One region of the Bacillus sp. GW823-FHT06A10 genome, then DNA from elsewhere that is predicted to be linked to it. Evidence: riboswitches for the same ligand, from Rfam matches in the RefSeq annotation. Region 1 holds a riboswitch; each other region holds the start of a gene.

Region 1 (4,887 bases):
CCATTGCTTTGGAAGCTTCAATTACACCTTTATCAATTTCGCGAAGTGCAATTTCAACCATTCTCGCGTAGAATGGTGCCGCTCCAATAATTAAAGCCGGCAGAGCTGCACTTGCTCCAAGAATTGTTCCAAGAAGAATCTTTGTGAATGGGATTAATAAAATAATTAAAATGATGAACGGTATAGAACGGAATATATTTACGAATGCTCCAATCACCGTATTAATTGATTTGTTTTCCCATAAATTATCTTTCGCTGTCATGAAAAGTAACAATCCTAAAATTAGTCCTAAAACAAATGTCGCAAGAGCTGCGATTGCCGTCATATATAACGTTTCACCAGTTGCTTCTAACATTTGATTCCAATCAACATTTGCGAGTAACTTATCCATGTGCAATCACCTCCAGCTCTACTTGATCTTGATGAATTCCTTCTATCGCTTGCTGGATCGCTGTTTCCTCACCATTTAAATGAACAACTAAACTACCGTAAGAACCGTTATTCGTTTGTGCGATATTTCCTTGCAAAATGCTAACTTCTATATCACTGCGTTGCATCAATCGTTGAAGGACTGGTCTTTCTACAGCCTCACCAATAAACTGCAAACGAATTACTTTTCCATCTGGATATTTTTCAATTAAACTTTCAATCGTTTCATTTGTATCTTCAGAATCTGTTAACTGCTGTACAAATCGTTTCGTAATATCTTGCTTCGGATTACGGAATACATCAAGTACTGGACCCGTTTCTACAATCTTTCCTCTCTCCATTACCGCCACTCGATTACAAATCTTTCGAATTACGTGCATCTCATGTGTAATGAGTACAATTGTTAAACCAAGGCGCTTATTAATGTCTAATAGTAAATCCAAAATTTGATCTGTCGTTTCTGGATCAAGAGCCGACGTTGCTTCATCACATAAAAGTACTTGTGGGTTGTTAGCTAATGCTCTTGCAATCCCAACGCGTTGTTTTTGTCCCCCGCTCAGCTGAGATGGGTACGCGTCTCCTCTTCCTTCTAATCCAACAAGATGAATTAATTCATCAACACGTTTTCTTCTCTTCGTTTTATCAACACCTGCAATTTCAAGTGGAAACTCTATATTTTCACGTACAGTTCGTGACCAAAGTAAGTTAAAGTGCTGAAAAATCATTCCGATTTCTTGCCTTGCCTTACGAAGTTCACTTCCTGTAATTGCTGATATAACACGATTCGCAATTGTAATTTGGCCAGAAGTCGGTTTCTCTAACTGATTAAACAATCTGATTAAAGAACTTTTCCCAGCGCCGCTATATCCGATAACACCAAATATTTCGCCTTTTTCTATTTTTAAATTGGCGTTATCTACAGCAGTGACATCACCGCTTTTCGCCTTATATATTTTCCTTACATTCTCTAATAGAATCATGATGTTCACCCCTTTTTTGTTTAGATAGACTCCGCATTTTTTTATTTTTGATGCGTGTAGTCCACCGCTATCACTACTTTTATTATTTGAATGTCCTCCACATTCAAACAACAAAAAACCTTTCCGCTTTAGAGAAGCAGAAAGGTTTATATGCGTATATAACAACATTATCCCTCTCTCTCATCTCTCAAAGCATTCGCTTTGCAGGAATTGGCACCATTTCAACATAAGTTGACGGTTGCCGGGCTTCACAGGGCACAGTCCCTCCACCTCTCTTGATAAGAGAAATCAGATTCAATTTTCGTCTGATTTGAAATTTATGAAATTGTCTATATTTTATGACTTGAATTGTATCAATATACGCTCACCATGTCAACAGAAATTTTCGCAAAAAATGAAACTTCAGAATTTTAAGCACCTACTGACATCGGTTTACATATATGAAACATCGATTCCACTAATAACATCGTTCGGTACGTTCCTGAATATTGTACACGTCCATCATTCATTAACATTTGCAATCGTACATTTCCATTCACCAATTGCTCTATATCTTTTTCATCTAAGCAAATGATTTGTTCCGTTCCTCTTTCCTCTTGTAGCAGCTCTATATAATCTCTTGAAATTTGTAACGAACAACTTTCATCTCTAAAGCGGAAATTAACAGTTTTCTCCTCTTGTCTTAAAAGCGGCTCTAAATGATATTGACCATTAGCGTAATTTACAAATGATTGAAGCAAAGAATATAATTTCACCCTAAATCACATCCTTCATATCACTTTCTATTACATACCATTCCCTCTCAATAAAGAGCAATCCTGTTATTTTCGCTCGACAAATACTGTATCCATCCTGCATCTCGACATATTTCCCAAGAAATATGTCGAGGCGGCAAAAATTTTGCCGCCTACTTTAATTCCGTATATAAATATTCAACCGAATGAAATGCATATATCTTCTTCATCAGTGTCCCATTTTCAAAAACAAGTAAACAAGGTACACTTTCAATCCCATACTCTTTCGCTAAATGCGGAGCATAATTTAAATCTAACATCCCAATTTTGAGGCCTTCAATTGTCATCTCAACGACTGTTAACATCTTTTTTGCTAATTGGCATGTTCCACACATTGGAGTATATACATATAACACTGTTTTTTCTTCATTCTCTATTAGGGCTGTAGCTTCGGCTCCTGTCCAATCGATCACTTCTATCATTCCTTACCGTAAATATTCTGTATAAACGTCAATGTCGGCTCCCCATAATACATTTGCTAAGTGTGTAGATGGCGCAGTTGCCACTTCTCGGTACGAGCGATCAATATAGATATGCTCGGCTTGCGGAAATTCTTTTCGAAATTGTTTCCTTAACTTTTCTCCAGCATCATCAGCATCCACTAGCACATACACTTCCTTATCAAAAAACTGATCAACGAGCTCATCCATTTTCGACAAACCAATTGTACCATTTGTACAAACAATTTCCACTGGTTCACGAATAATAGATTCAATCTTTCTTCTATCTGATGTACCTTCTACAATAATGACTTTTTCCACATAAATCATATGTCATCACCCGATCACCATATACTATACAACCTTGAACTTAGTATATAGTATATTCGTTATTTTCATGTTGTTTCCTGTTTATTTTTGCAAAAGAAAAGCGAAACCGACTGTTTAGCCCTGTTGGCTAAGGTTCTTCCGTACAGAAGACGCTTTTTGTCTTCTCGTGCGGAAGGTTCTTAGACATGAAGGGCTAGGAGTTGGAGCTAGACAATGAAAAGCGCAAGCGGCTCATTTAGATTGTGATGGGGATGGAGCTTCTGACGTAGAGGCGCTTTTTGCCTTGTAGGAAGAAGCGAAGCCACCGAACAATCTAGTCGCTGGAGCTAGACAACGAAAAACAAAAACGGCTAGACCTGCATAAAGATTAAACGAAAAAGTTTTTTCAAAAAACGTTCTCCTACACGATAATTAGTATATGATTCTACATTCATTATTTTACACAAAATAAAAAAGGACAGCACAAAGGCTGTCCTTTAGTCGACTATAATTAGTCTTGGTTTGTCATTTCTGCATATTTTTCTGCAGTTAATAACTTCTCAACTTGGCTTGCATCAGAAAGTTCAACTTTAACCATCCATGCACCCTCGTATGGAGATTCGTTAACAAGTTCTGGTTGGTCACTTAATTCTTCGTTTACTGCTACAACTTTACCGCTTACAGGTGCGTATAACTCAGAAACTGTTTTAACAGATTCTACGCTTCCGAATGGCTCGTCAGCTTCGATTGTTGCACCTACTTCAGGAAGTTCAACGAATACGATATCACCTAGCTCACCTTGTGCAAAGTGAGTGATACCGATAACAACTTCATTACCTTCAGTTTTTACCCATTCGTGTTCTTCAGAGTAACGTAAATTATTTGGAATGCTCATGACTGTACCTCCAGTGAATGTATTAATTATGTAAAAATACCTTATTGGTACTTTTTCCACACACTTTCAAACTGCTCTTCGTTAAAACCAAGTGTTACATTCGTTCCATCTGTTACAATTGGACGTTTGATCAACATGCCATCAGATGCTAAAAGCTCATACATTTCGTCTTCGCTTGCATCTTTCAACTTATCTTTCAGACCAAGTTCACGGTAACGCATTCCACTTGTATTAAAGAATTTTTTTAATGGTAATTCACTTTTTTCATGTAAATTACGTAAATCTTCTTTTGATGGTGGATTTTCAACAATATGAATCATCTCATATGCTACATCGTTTGCCTCAAACCATTTCTTTGCCTTTTGACATGTGCCACACTTTGGATATGAATAAAATGTTACTGTCATAAATTCACCTACTTTTTTACTAACCTTTACCTTTATCATATAGAAAACGTTTTATTATTTCAAACCATTATTCGCTAAACTTTTACTTATTTCGTGATAATTTTTAATAATCCTGCGAATTTTTCTTATTTTTCCGCCATTTGTTAAGAAAAAAATAAATATATAAATTTTTTTAGATTCTGCACCAAACATATATCTTAAACAAGCGTTTGATTAATTTCTTATTTTTCTTTGTTAGCCTTTGAACTACATGAGTTTCTTTCTACCGAACATACAGCTTAAACAAACGTTTGATTAATTCTCCATTTTTCTTTCTTAACCTTTGAGCTGCATCGGTTTCTTCCTACCGAACATACAGCTTAAACAAACGTTTGATTAATTTCTTATTTTTCTTTCTTAACCTTTGAACTACATGAGTTTCTTTCTACCGAACATACAGCTTAAACAAACGTTTATTTTTAAAAAATAAGAAGCCTTTTTTACAGGCTCCTTCATCATCGACTTAAGTAATCCGAAATGGTTTGAAATACTACTATATACATATTATGAATATTTCGATCGGAAACAGTATCATTATATAATCCCATACCCCAATATTGACCTTCAGGGTTCCCCATATTTACAAACCCTTGC
Region 2 (4,887 bases), on a different contig from region 1:
GGTATTGGATATGAAATGGGAAGTGCTTTTGCAAAAGAAGGTGCAAAAGTTGTGATTACTGATCGTCTTGAAGAACGTGCGAAAGAAGCTGCTGAGCAATTACAAAGTGAAGGTTTTCAAGCTATCGGTTTAAAATGTGACGTTACATCTGAAGAGGAAATTACAGCATCAATTTCTCAAACAGTTAGTCATTTCGGTTCATTAGATATATTAATTAACAACGCAGGAATGCAACACGTTTCACCCATTGAAGACTTTCCAACGGAAAAGTTTGAGCTACTAATTCAAATTATGCAAATTGCTCCGTTTATCGCAATTAAGCATGCCTTTCCGATTATGAAACAACAAAAATATGGTCGTATTATTAATGTCGCTTCTATTAACGGCCTTGTCGGGTTTGCTGGAAAAGCTGCCTACAATAGTGCAAAACATGGCGTAATTGGATTAACAAAAGTTGCCGCTTTAGAAGGTGCTACGCATGGTATTACTGTTAATGCCCTTTGCCCTGGTTATGTCGATACCCCTCTTGTACGTAATCAACTACAAGACTTAGCTACTACACGAAATGTACCACTTGAAAATGTTTTAGAAGATGTTATTTATCCACTCGTCCCACAAAAGCGCTTATTACAAGTACAAGAAATCGCTGATTATGCTATGTTTTTAGCGAGTGAAAAAGCTAAAGGTATTACTGGTCAAGCTGTCGTTATCGATGGTGGCTATACTGCTCAATAAAAAATAAAGTTTGCTCAAGAAGAGCAAACTTTATTTTTTATTGCGAGGATCTTCGTACTTTAGTAATTGCCGCGGGAGCTTCTCAATTGCAACAATTACCCCCTCTAATTTACTTTCAATACGGTGGAGTAAATATAATGTTACAACAATTGGAAACCCTACATTACCTATCATCTTGATCCACTCTTCCATCCTCTTCTCCTCCTTTCATTATATAAGTAAGAGAAAACAATGCATTTAGGCATAAAAAAACAAGCTATTATGTATTAGCCTGTTTTTCAAATAATGATGCAATTTCTCGTTTATAATCCCCGCTTATAATACCTTTCTCAGTAATAATTCCTGTAATTAATTCGTTCGGTGTTACGTCAAATGCAGGGTTATAAACATTCGTTCCAATTGGTGCTACTTGTTTTCCAAAGATTTTCGTAACTTCTGTTTCATCTCTTTCTTCAATAATTATTTCGGCTCCAGTTTCTTTCGTAACATCAAATGTTGACAGTGGCGCAGCAACATAAAATGGGATATCAAAGTGCTTTGCTAAAATAGCTAAATTCATTGTCCCTATTTTATTTGCCGTATCTCCATTTGCGACAATTCGATCCGCCCCTACAATAATTGCATTTATTTCTTTCGTTTGAATAGCATGAGCTGCAGTATTATCTGTAATAAGGGTCACATCAATATTTGCTTGCTTCAATTCCCAGGTCGTTAAGCGACCACCTTGTAAAACTGGTCTCGTTTCACACGCATATACATGTAGACGCACACCTTTCTCTTTTCCAATATAAAAGGGAGCTAATGCAGTTCCATATCTGGCAGTTGCGATACTTCCAGCGTTACAGATTGTTAAAATATTATCGCCATCTTTAAAACATGTTAACGCATATTCCCCAATATTTCGGCACACCTCTTCATCTTCCTGCTGAATGCGAAGCGCTTCTTCTTCTAATGTTTTTTGTGCTTCTTTTATTGTAGTAATCTCTCGAATAGATTCTCTCATACGATCAATTGCCCAAAATAAATTTACTGCTGTCGGGCGTGACGTTCCTAAATAATTACAATCTCTATTAAACTTCTTTTGAAATTCTTCAATATGTACAGTGTTATATTTTTTTGATGCAAGCGCCAAGCCAAATGCAGCTACAATTCCAATTGCAGGCGCTCCTCGTACTTCTAACATTACGATACTTTTCCAAACCTCTTCAATAGTCGTCAATGTTTTGTATTCTGTGCTATGCGGCAATTTCGTTTGATTTAATACCGCAATTGCATCACCTTTCCAGCTTACAGATCTCGGAACAGTAACAATTGTACTCACGCTTTTACGCCCCCTGAAACTGTCTGTTGAAATAATGTTCGAAACAGTTGAATATCAGCACTTTTAGATTCATATTTTATTAGTTCTTTACCTAAGGATAGCGCTTGTTTCTTAGCTTGAATTCTTGTTTCTTTATTTTCTATTTCATCTAAATCTGCTACATGAGCTAAACCAATTGTTCTACGAATCAGTTCACATCCGGCAAATCCAACTGCATCAGTAAAGATATTTTGCAAAATAATTGGTAACCATTGTTTTTCTTTCGTATATGCTTCTACACCTTCTCCAATCCATAATTTTGTAAAATTTTCTACAAAATAACTCCACGTCTTTTCTATATGGAAAAATAGTACACTTCTTTTTTCTTCTTCTCTAGATAAAGCATTTAGTAATAGATTTGCAATAAATTGACCTATGTCAAATCCAAATGGGCCATATGTCGCAAATTCTGGATCAATCACTTTCGTTTCAGAAGGTGACGAAAAAATACTACCAGTATGTAAATCACCATGAATAAGAGTTTCTTTTCTTGTTAAGAACTTATATTTATATTGTGCTACTTTTAGTTTTAAAGTTTTATCACTCCAAAGTTCATCAACCACTAGCTGTAAATCTGGCTCATAATCATTTGTATCATAATGTCCAAACGGATCTGTAAACACTAATTCCTCTGTAATTTTACAAAGGTCCGGATTTACAAAGGTACCTTCTAGTACCCTCTTCTCTTCTGACTGTAAACCAAAATCTGAAGTGTAAAATAAAACATGTGCTAGAAAACGGCCGATATGCTGGGATAAAAGCGGATATTCTTCTCCGTCTATTAATCCTTTTCTTGTAATTGTTAGTCTTGATAAGTCTTCTATTACCGTTATCGCTAACTCTTCATCATGACTGTACACTACTGGAACATAATCCGGTACATACTGTGCAAAAATTTGTAATGCCTTGCTTTCAATCGTTGCTCTTTTTATAGACAATGGCCAGCTTTCACCAACTACTTTCGCATAAGGCAGTGCTTGTTTTATTATAATTGATTTCTCTCCATCATCTAATTTGAACACGTAATTTAAGTTTCCGTCTCCAATTTCATGACAAACGACATTTGCCTTTGCTTCAAAATAGCCATGATCTTTCGCATATTGTACAGCTGTTATTTCTGTTAATGAATAATATCCCATCGTCTTCTCCCCCTTTTTAAATTCAGAGGTTTTTCTAACATAGAAAAACCTCTTTCCACTAAGAAAGAGGTTTGAAGTTTATCTTCTCCCCTCTTATCTGCCAGAAAGTTTTACTTTCTGCTGGAATTAGCACCGTGCCTTTTGGCGTAATAAACGCCCCATTTCACAATGGTATTACGGTCGGTTGCTGGGCTTCATCGGGCCAAATCCCTCCACCTGCTCTTGATAAGAGTTGTATAATTTTTTGAATTTTTAACTTTATGTTGAAGACTATACCAAGAATAAAAATCACTTGTCAACATTTTATTTGTATAATTCTGGACGGCGATCCGCAAAAACTGGAATTCCTTTACGTACTTCTTTAATTTTCTCGAATTCAAGCTCTCCAAATAAAATTGATTCCTCTTCATTCGCCTCTACTACAACTTCACCCCAAGGGTCCACAATTAAAGAATGACCCGCAAATACATTATTTGGATCCTTTCCCGCTCTATTACATGCAACAACATAACACTGATTTTCAACTGCTCTTGCTTGCAATAGCAAACGCCAATGTGCTAAACGAACTAATGGCCATTCAGCTACAACAAATAATACTTTTGCCCCTTTAGCAGTATGGACACGCATCCACTCTGGAAAACGAATATCATAACAAATTGTTCCAGCGCATTCAACATCATCCAGCTTAAATTCGCCCGTACCATTACCGGCTATTAAATATTTATGTTCATCCATAAGCTGAAATAAATGTACTTTACTATATTCGTTGACTAGCTGTCCTTCATTATTTACAACATACATCGTATTTGTAACGCCTTGCTCTGTTTGCTTTGCTATAGAACCACCAACAATATGTACATCATATTGCTTCGCCCATTCTATTAACTTTTCTTTCGTTTCCACTCCATCCCTATCTGCAATTTCAGAAAGTCTCGTTAAATCATATCCTGTTGTCCATAGTTCTGGTAAGACGATAACATCTGGCCTTTCCTTCATAGCTTCGCTTATTTTATTTTTAGCATTCTCAATATTTTTTTCTACATCTCCAAAAACAATATCCATTTGAATACATGCGACTTTCATTTTTTCAGCCCCATTCTTATTTTTTTCTTTACAAAATACTGGAAAGATTATATCATTTGTCACTAGAATTGTAACAACTTTCAAAAGAGGTGGAAAGTATGAAATTATTTCAACCTTCTGAGATAGTAACATCATTGCCAACACAATTTTTCGCTTCACTTGTTGCAAAAGTTAACAAAGTCGTTGCAGCTGGTCACGATGTTATTAATCTAGGTCAAGGTAATCCAGATCAACCAACACCGCAGCATATCGTAAAAGCTTTACAAGATGCTGCCGAAAAGACCATTCATCATAAATATCCGCCATTTCGCGGACATGAAAGCTTAAAGGAAGCCGTGACTACATTCTATAAACGTGAATACGGCGTCGAATTAAACCCAAAAACTGAAGTTGCTATTTTGTTTGGTGGGAAGGCTGGACTAGTAGAATTACCAATTTGTTTTACAAATCCTGGTGATACAATTCTCGTTCCGGATCCAGGCTATCCAGATTATTTATCTGGGGTTGCCTTAGCAAAGGCACACTTTGAAACCATGCCGCTTATTGCAGAAAATCATTTTTTACCGGATT
Region 3 (4,887 bases), on a different contig from region 1:
CCTATGAAATCTATATAATTCGTAATATTCTTCTTTAAATTTATTTCCTATATAGCAACATGTTTGAGAAAAAGTTTAAATATGATGTAAATAATAACAACTCATTTCAGGAGGTCATTATGAAAGCTATTATTTGCACAAAGTATGGACCACCTAATGTTCTCCAGCTTCAAAATATAGAAAAGCCTAAACCTAAGAAAAATGAAGTATTAGTTAAAATTCACGCAACAAGTGTATCGACTGGAGATTGTAGAATACGTGGCTTTAATAGCCCCCTCTTATTTTGGATTCCTATGCGGATCATATTAGGTTTCAGAAAACCGAGAAAACCTATATTTGGCGTAGAGTTATCCGGTGAAATCGAAGACATTGGATCAGATGTAACACAATTTAAAAAAGGAGATCCAGTTTTTGCATTAACAGAACTAAACCTTGGTGGTTATGCGGAATACACATGCGTGCATGAAAGTGGATTAATAGCATTAAAACCTACCAATGTGACATATGAAGAAGCTGCCGTTATTCCTTTTGGCGGAACTTCAGCATTGCACTTCCTTAGAAAAGGACAGATAAAAAAAGGGCAACGAGTACTTATATACGGCGCCTCTGGGTCAGTAGGGACAGCTGCCGTACAGCTTGCTAAATACTTCGGGGCGACTGTCACAGCCATTTGTAGTAGTTCGAATTTCGATTTAGTAACAGCTTTAGGGGCAGACAACGTAATTGATTATATGAAAGAAGATTTTACTAAGCGGGGCGATCACTACGATATTATATTTGACGCAGTTGGAAAATATAATAAGTCTCTTTGTACAGATGCATTAATGCCTAATGGAAAATATGTATCTGTGAACGGAATGATGGCAAAGGTCAGTAAAGAAGATATGAACCTACTAAAACAACTAGCTGAAACAGAAAAGCTAAAACCTGTTATTGATAGAACTTACCGATTAGAAGAAGTTGTAGAAGCCCATACGTATGTAGAAATGGGCCATAAGAAAGGAAATGTTTCGATTACCTTAAAATAAAATATATTCTGAAAATACCATTGACAATTCTTTTTGTACGATTTACTATTAGTACCATATTCAAAACTACATACACATACTCTTATCAAGAGTGGCGGAGGGACTGGCCCGATGATGCCCGGCAACCGAGCTTATGAAGTATAAGCTAAGGTGCTAATTCCTGCAAAACGAGTTTTCGTTTTGGAAGATAAGAGAGGAATCTATTTCGTCTATTCGGCACCTCTCTTATTTTTGGGAGGTGCTTTTTATTTTGGAACGTATATGAAGGGGGATTTATAGATGAAAAAGGTATTATTAAGCATTGTAAGCGGAGCAGTATTATTATTAGGCGCATGTAGCGCGAGTTCAGATAAAGAGGTAAAAGCATTAGACGAGAAAAAGATTACTGTCGGTGTAACAGGTGGACCACATGAACAAATTTTTGAAAAGGTAAAAGAAGTTGCAGCAAAAGATGGTCTGGAAATTGACATAAAAGTATTTAATGATTATGTAGCGCCAAACGTATCTTTAGATGAAAAAAGCCTTGATGTAAATAGCTACCAAACAAAATCGTATTTAGATGTATTTAAAGCTGAACGCAATATGAAATTAGCTGAAGTATTTTCAACAGTAACATTCCCTATGGGCGTATATTCTAAAGATATAAAAGATGTAAAAGACTTAAAAGAGGGCGATGCAATTGCTGTACCCAATGACCCAACGAATGAACTGCGAGCTTTAAAATTATTTGAAAAAGCAGGGGTTTTAAAAGTTGATCCAAAGGCTACAGAAAAAGCGACTGCAAAGGATGTAATTGAAAACCCGAAAAATTTAAAGATTGTTGAATTAGAGGCATCTCAATTACCAACACAACTAAGTGAAGTGAAAGCAGCCGCAATCAATACAAACTTTGCATTAGGGGCAAAATTAAGTCCGGCGAAAGATTCTATTTTCCGCGAAGGAAAAGATTCACCATATGTGAACTGGGTCGTTGTTCGTAATGAAAATAAAGATGATGCCGTTGTAAATAAATTAAAGAAAGCTTATCAATCTAAAGGAGTAAAAGAGTTTATCGAGAAAAAATTTGATGGTTCAGTTTTACCATCTTGGTAGGAGCTGACGATAATGATTGAATTAAAAAACATATCCAAAGTATTTTCAACAAAAAAAGGGACTGTTGAGGCTCTTAAGCCTACTTCCCTTAAAGTAGAAAAAGGCGAGGTATTTGGAATCATTGGGTATAGCGGCGCTGGTAAAAGCACATTGATTCGATGTGTAAATTTATTAGAAAAACCAACGACAGGAAATATCATTGTAAACGAACAAGACTTAACAACGTTATCGACAAAAGAACTAGCAAAAGCGAGACAAAAAATCGGAATGATCTTTCAAGGATTCAATTTACTTAAAACTGTTAGCATCTATGAAAATATTGCATTACCTTTACGCCTTGCTGGTATTCCAAAAGTGGAAATTAAAAAAAGGGTAGAAAAATATTTACGCATTGTCGATCTTTTCAATCGAAAAGATGCTTATCCAAGTGAACTTTCTGGCGGTCAAAAACAGCGCGTTGCAATTGCACGTGCACTATCACATGAGCCTGAAGTGTTATTAAGTGACGAAGCAACGAGCGCTTTAGATCCAGAAACAACTGATTCTATTCTTGATTTGTTATTAAAGATTAACGAAGAAATTGGAATTACGATTTTACTCATTACACACGAAATGAACGTTATCCAACGTATATGCGACCGCGTTGCCGTTATGGAACATGGATCTGTAGTCGAAAGCGGGACTGTGAAAGATATTTTCACAAACCCACAACATGTAACAACGAAGAAATTTGTAAATAGCGCCTTTGCAGCTAAAATTCCAGAAGAGGTACAGAAAGAACTACAGAATACTGGAGAAATTGTAACACTTTCATTTATTGGCACTACTTCAGGTGAACCTGCCTTAGCTGTTGCCACAAAACGTTTCCAAGTGTATCCGAATATTTTATCCGGTAATATTACGCAGTTAAAACATGAAGCATATGGGAAATTAGTCGTTCATATGCAAGGAGAACAAAATGAAATCCACCGTGCTTTATCATTTTTACAAGAGCAAGGAATCATTGTAGAAGGAGGCAGAACAGATTATGGGAAACAAGTCCTTTTTGGATGAATGGGGTAAAGTCATATGGGAAGCCACAATTCAAACCTTTCAAATGACATCTATTTCATTACTCATCTCAATCCTTATTGCACTGCCACTTGGCGTCACACTTGTTTTAACGAGACCTGGTGGGCAGCGTGAAAATAAAATCATCTATCCTATTCTTAATACAGTTATTAATATCATTCGCTCTCTTCCATTTATCATTCTATTATTCTTCATCTTACCTTTTACAAAGTTTCTAATGGGAACATCCATTGGCGTGCAAGGTGTTATCGTACCACTTGTCGTCTTCACAGCTCCCTATATCGCACGTTTAATGGAGACAGCTTTACTAGAAGTAGATCGCGGTGTCATTGAGGCCTATCAAGCGATGGGAGTCTCTACTATAAAAATCATTTGGCACGTCATGGTTAAAGAAGCTCGTCCCTCCCTTGTACTTGGATTAACAATTGCAACGATTGGCTTAATCGGCGCAACAGCAATGGCTGGTCTTGTAGGTGCTGGCGGGCTAGGGGACTTAGCATATCGCTTCGGACATTTACGCTATGAACCTGAAGTAATGTATGCAACCGTCTTTATTCTAATTATCCTCGTTCAAGGATTACAGTCTTTAGGTAATGGGGTTGCACGAAGACTGAAGAAAGATTAAAAAAGAAGGTATCTCACCAGGGTGAGATACCTTCTTTTTATCTTTTAAATCCGCCTTCTGAATGAATAACTTGCCCCGTAATCCACTCAGCTTCTTCACTTACTAAAAATTTAATGAGTCTAGCTGCATCTTTTGGCTCACCAATTCTGCCAAAAGGAAACATCGGCTTTAACCCTTGTTTTATCTCTTCAGTCATCCATCCTGTATCGGTTGGTCCTGGATTAATTGCATTCACTGTTATTCCTAATGGAGCTACTTCTGCTGACAACGTACTAGTAAGAGCATCAATAGCTCCCTTCGTTGTCGCATAAACTAGTTCTCCTGCCATAGGACCTTGAAATTGCCCCGAAGTCATATTAACAATTCTACCACCAGATTTCTTATCAAATCCTCGGGCAAATTGACTACTGAGCAATGTAGTCGCACGAATATTAACCATATAATGCTTATCTAATTCTTCAGCAGTCAACGTAGAGAAATCATTATTCGTAGAATATGCTGCATTATTGATTAATATATGAGGGTACCCTAATTGTTCAGTAACTTTATTTAAAAGCTCTTTCGGTGCATCATTCCGAGTTAAATCTAACTCCATGCTCAATACTCTAACACCTTTTTGTAATAGCTCTTCTTTTAATTGTATTTGTTCATTTTTATCAACGCCCCAAGGCATCTCTTTATCATAATCCGTCCAATACGTAAAAAATATATCGTATCCTGCCTCAGCTAATTCTTTACAAATCGCTGCTCCTATACCGTCTAGACGACTTACGCCTGTAACAACTGCTACTTTATTTTTTAATTGGTTCATCATATACTCCTCCAAGTTTAAAGGACGCATATTTTATATAAGAGATATAAATTTCCCCACCTAGACCTCTGTCCTTACAAAAGGGATGTACAAGCCAACTATGCAGTCCTTGCATGATTTACAAATAGCTAAATAAACCCTCACTTATGAGAGAAAAATTCATCTATCCAATTTCTAATCATTACAAGTTCATCCACATATCGAGTCCTTGTCTCCTTTCCATATATCTCTGTTTCTATCATACCAATATGATGTACTAT

The links. Region 1 has a riboswitch for S-adenosylmethionine ahead of AC1Q8M_RS21280 (methionine ABC transporter ATP-binding protein). Riboswitches for the same ligand answer to the same signal wherever they lie in the genome.
Region 2: linked by a shared signal. The riboswitch ahead of mtnK (S-methyl-5-thioribose kinase) and the one ahead of AC1Q8M_RS21280 (methionine ABC transporter ATP-binding protein) in region 1 are both predicted to bind S-adenosylmethionine.
Region 3: linked by a shared signal. The riboswitch ahead of AC1Q8M_RS26330 (MetQ/NlpA family ABC transporter substrate-binding protein) and the one ahead of AC1Q8M_RS21280 (methionine ABC transporter ATP-binding protein) in region 1 are both predicted to bind S-adenosylmethionine.

Annotation. Positions count from the first base shown of each region.
Region 1 is NZ_JBXAHT010000003.1:86,423-91,309, forward strand. It holds gene AC1Q8M_RS21275 (methionine ABC transporter permease) at 1-391, opposite strand, end outside; gene AC1Q8M_RS21280 (methionine ABC transporter ATP-binding protein) at 384-1,409, opposite strand; SAM riboswitch class I at 1,587-1,694, opposite strand; gene AC1Q8M_RS21285 (hypothetical protein) at 1,820-2,164, opposite strand; gene AC1Q8M_RS21290 (thioredoxin family protein) at 2,317-2,625, opposite strand; gene AC1Q8M_RS21295 (toprim domain-containing protein) at 2,629-2,973, opposite strand; gene gcvH (glycine cleavage system protein GcvH) at 3,464-3,847, opposite strand; gene AC1Q8M_RS21305 (arsenate reductase family protein) at 3,889-4,254, opposite strand; gene AC1Q8M_RS21310 (hypothetical protein) at 4,749-4,887, opposite strand, start outside.
Region 2 is NZ_JBXAHT010000002.1:772,318-777,204, reverse strand. It holds gene AC1Q8M_RS18935 (3-hydroxybutyrate dehydrogenase) at 1-735, shown strand, start outside; gene AC1Q8M_RS18930 (YvrJ family protein) at 766-927, opposite strand; gene mtnA (S-methyl-5-thioribose-1-phosphate isomerase) at 995-2,056, opposite strand; gene mtnK (S-methyl-5-thioribose kinase) at 2,053-3,234, opposite strand; SAM riboswitch class I at 3,325-3,466, opposite strand; gene AC1Q8M_RS18915 (carbon-nitrogen family hydrolase) at 3,538-4,401, opposite strand; gene AC1Q8M_RS18910 (pyridoxal phosphate-dependent aminotransferase) at 4,416-4,887, shown strand, end outside.
Region 3 is NZ_JBXAHT010000006.1:69,103-73,989, forward strand. It holds gene AC1Q8M_RS26325 (NAD(P)-dependent alcohol dehydrogenase) at 120-1,028, shown strand; SAM riboswitch class I at 1,108-1,222, shown strand; gene AC1Q8M_RS26330 (MetQ/NlpA family ABC transporter substrate-binding protein) at 1,308-2,120, shown strand; gene AC1Q8M_RS26335 (methionine ABC transporter ATP-binding protein) at 2,133-3,173, shown strand; gene AC1Q8M_RS26340 (methionine ABC transporter permease) at 3,148-3,816, shown strand; gene AC1Q8M_RS26345 (SDR family oxidoreductase) at 3,854-4,630, opposite strand.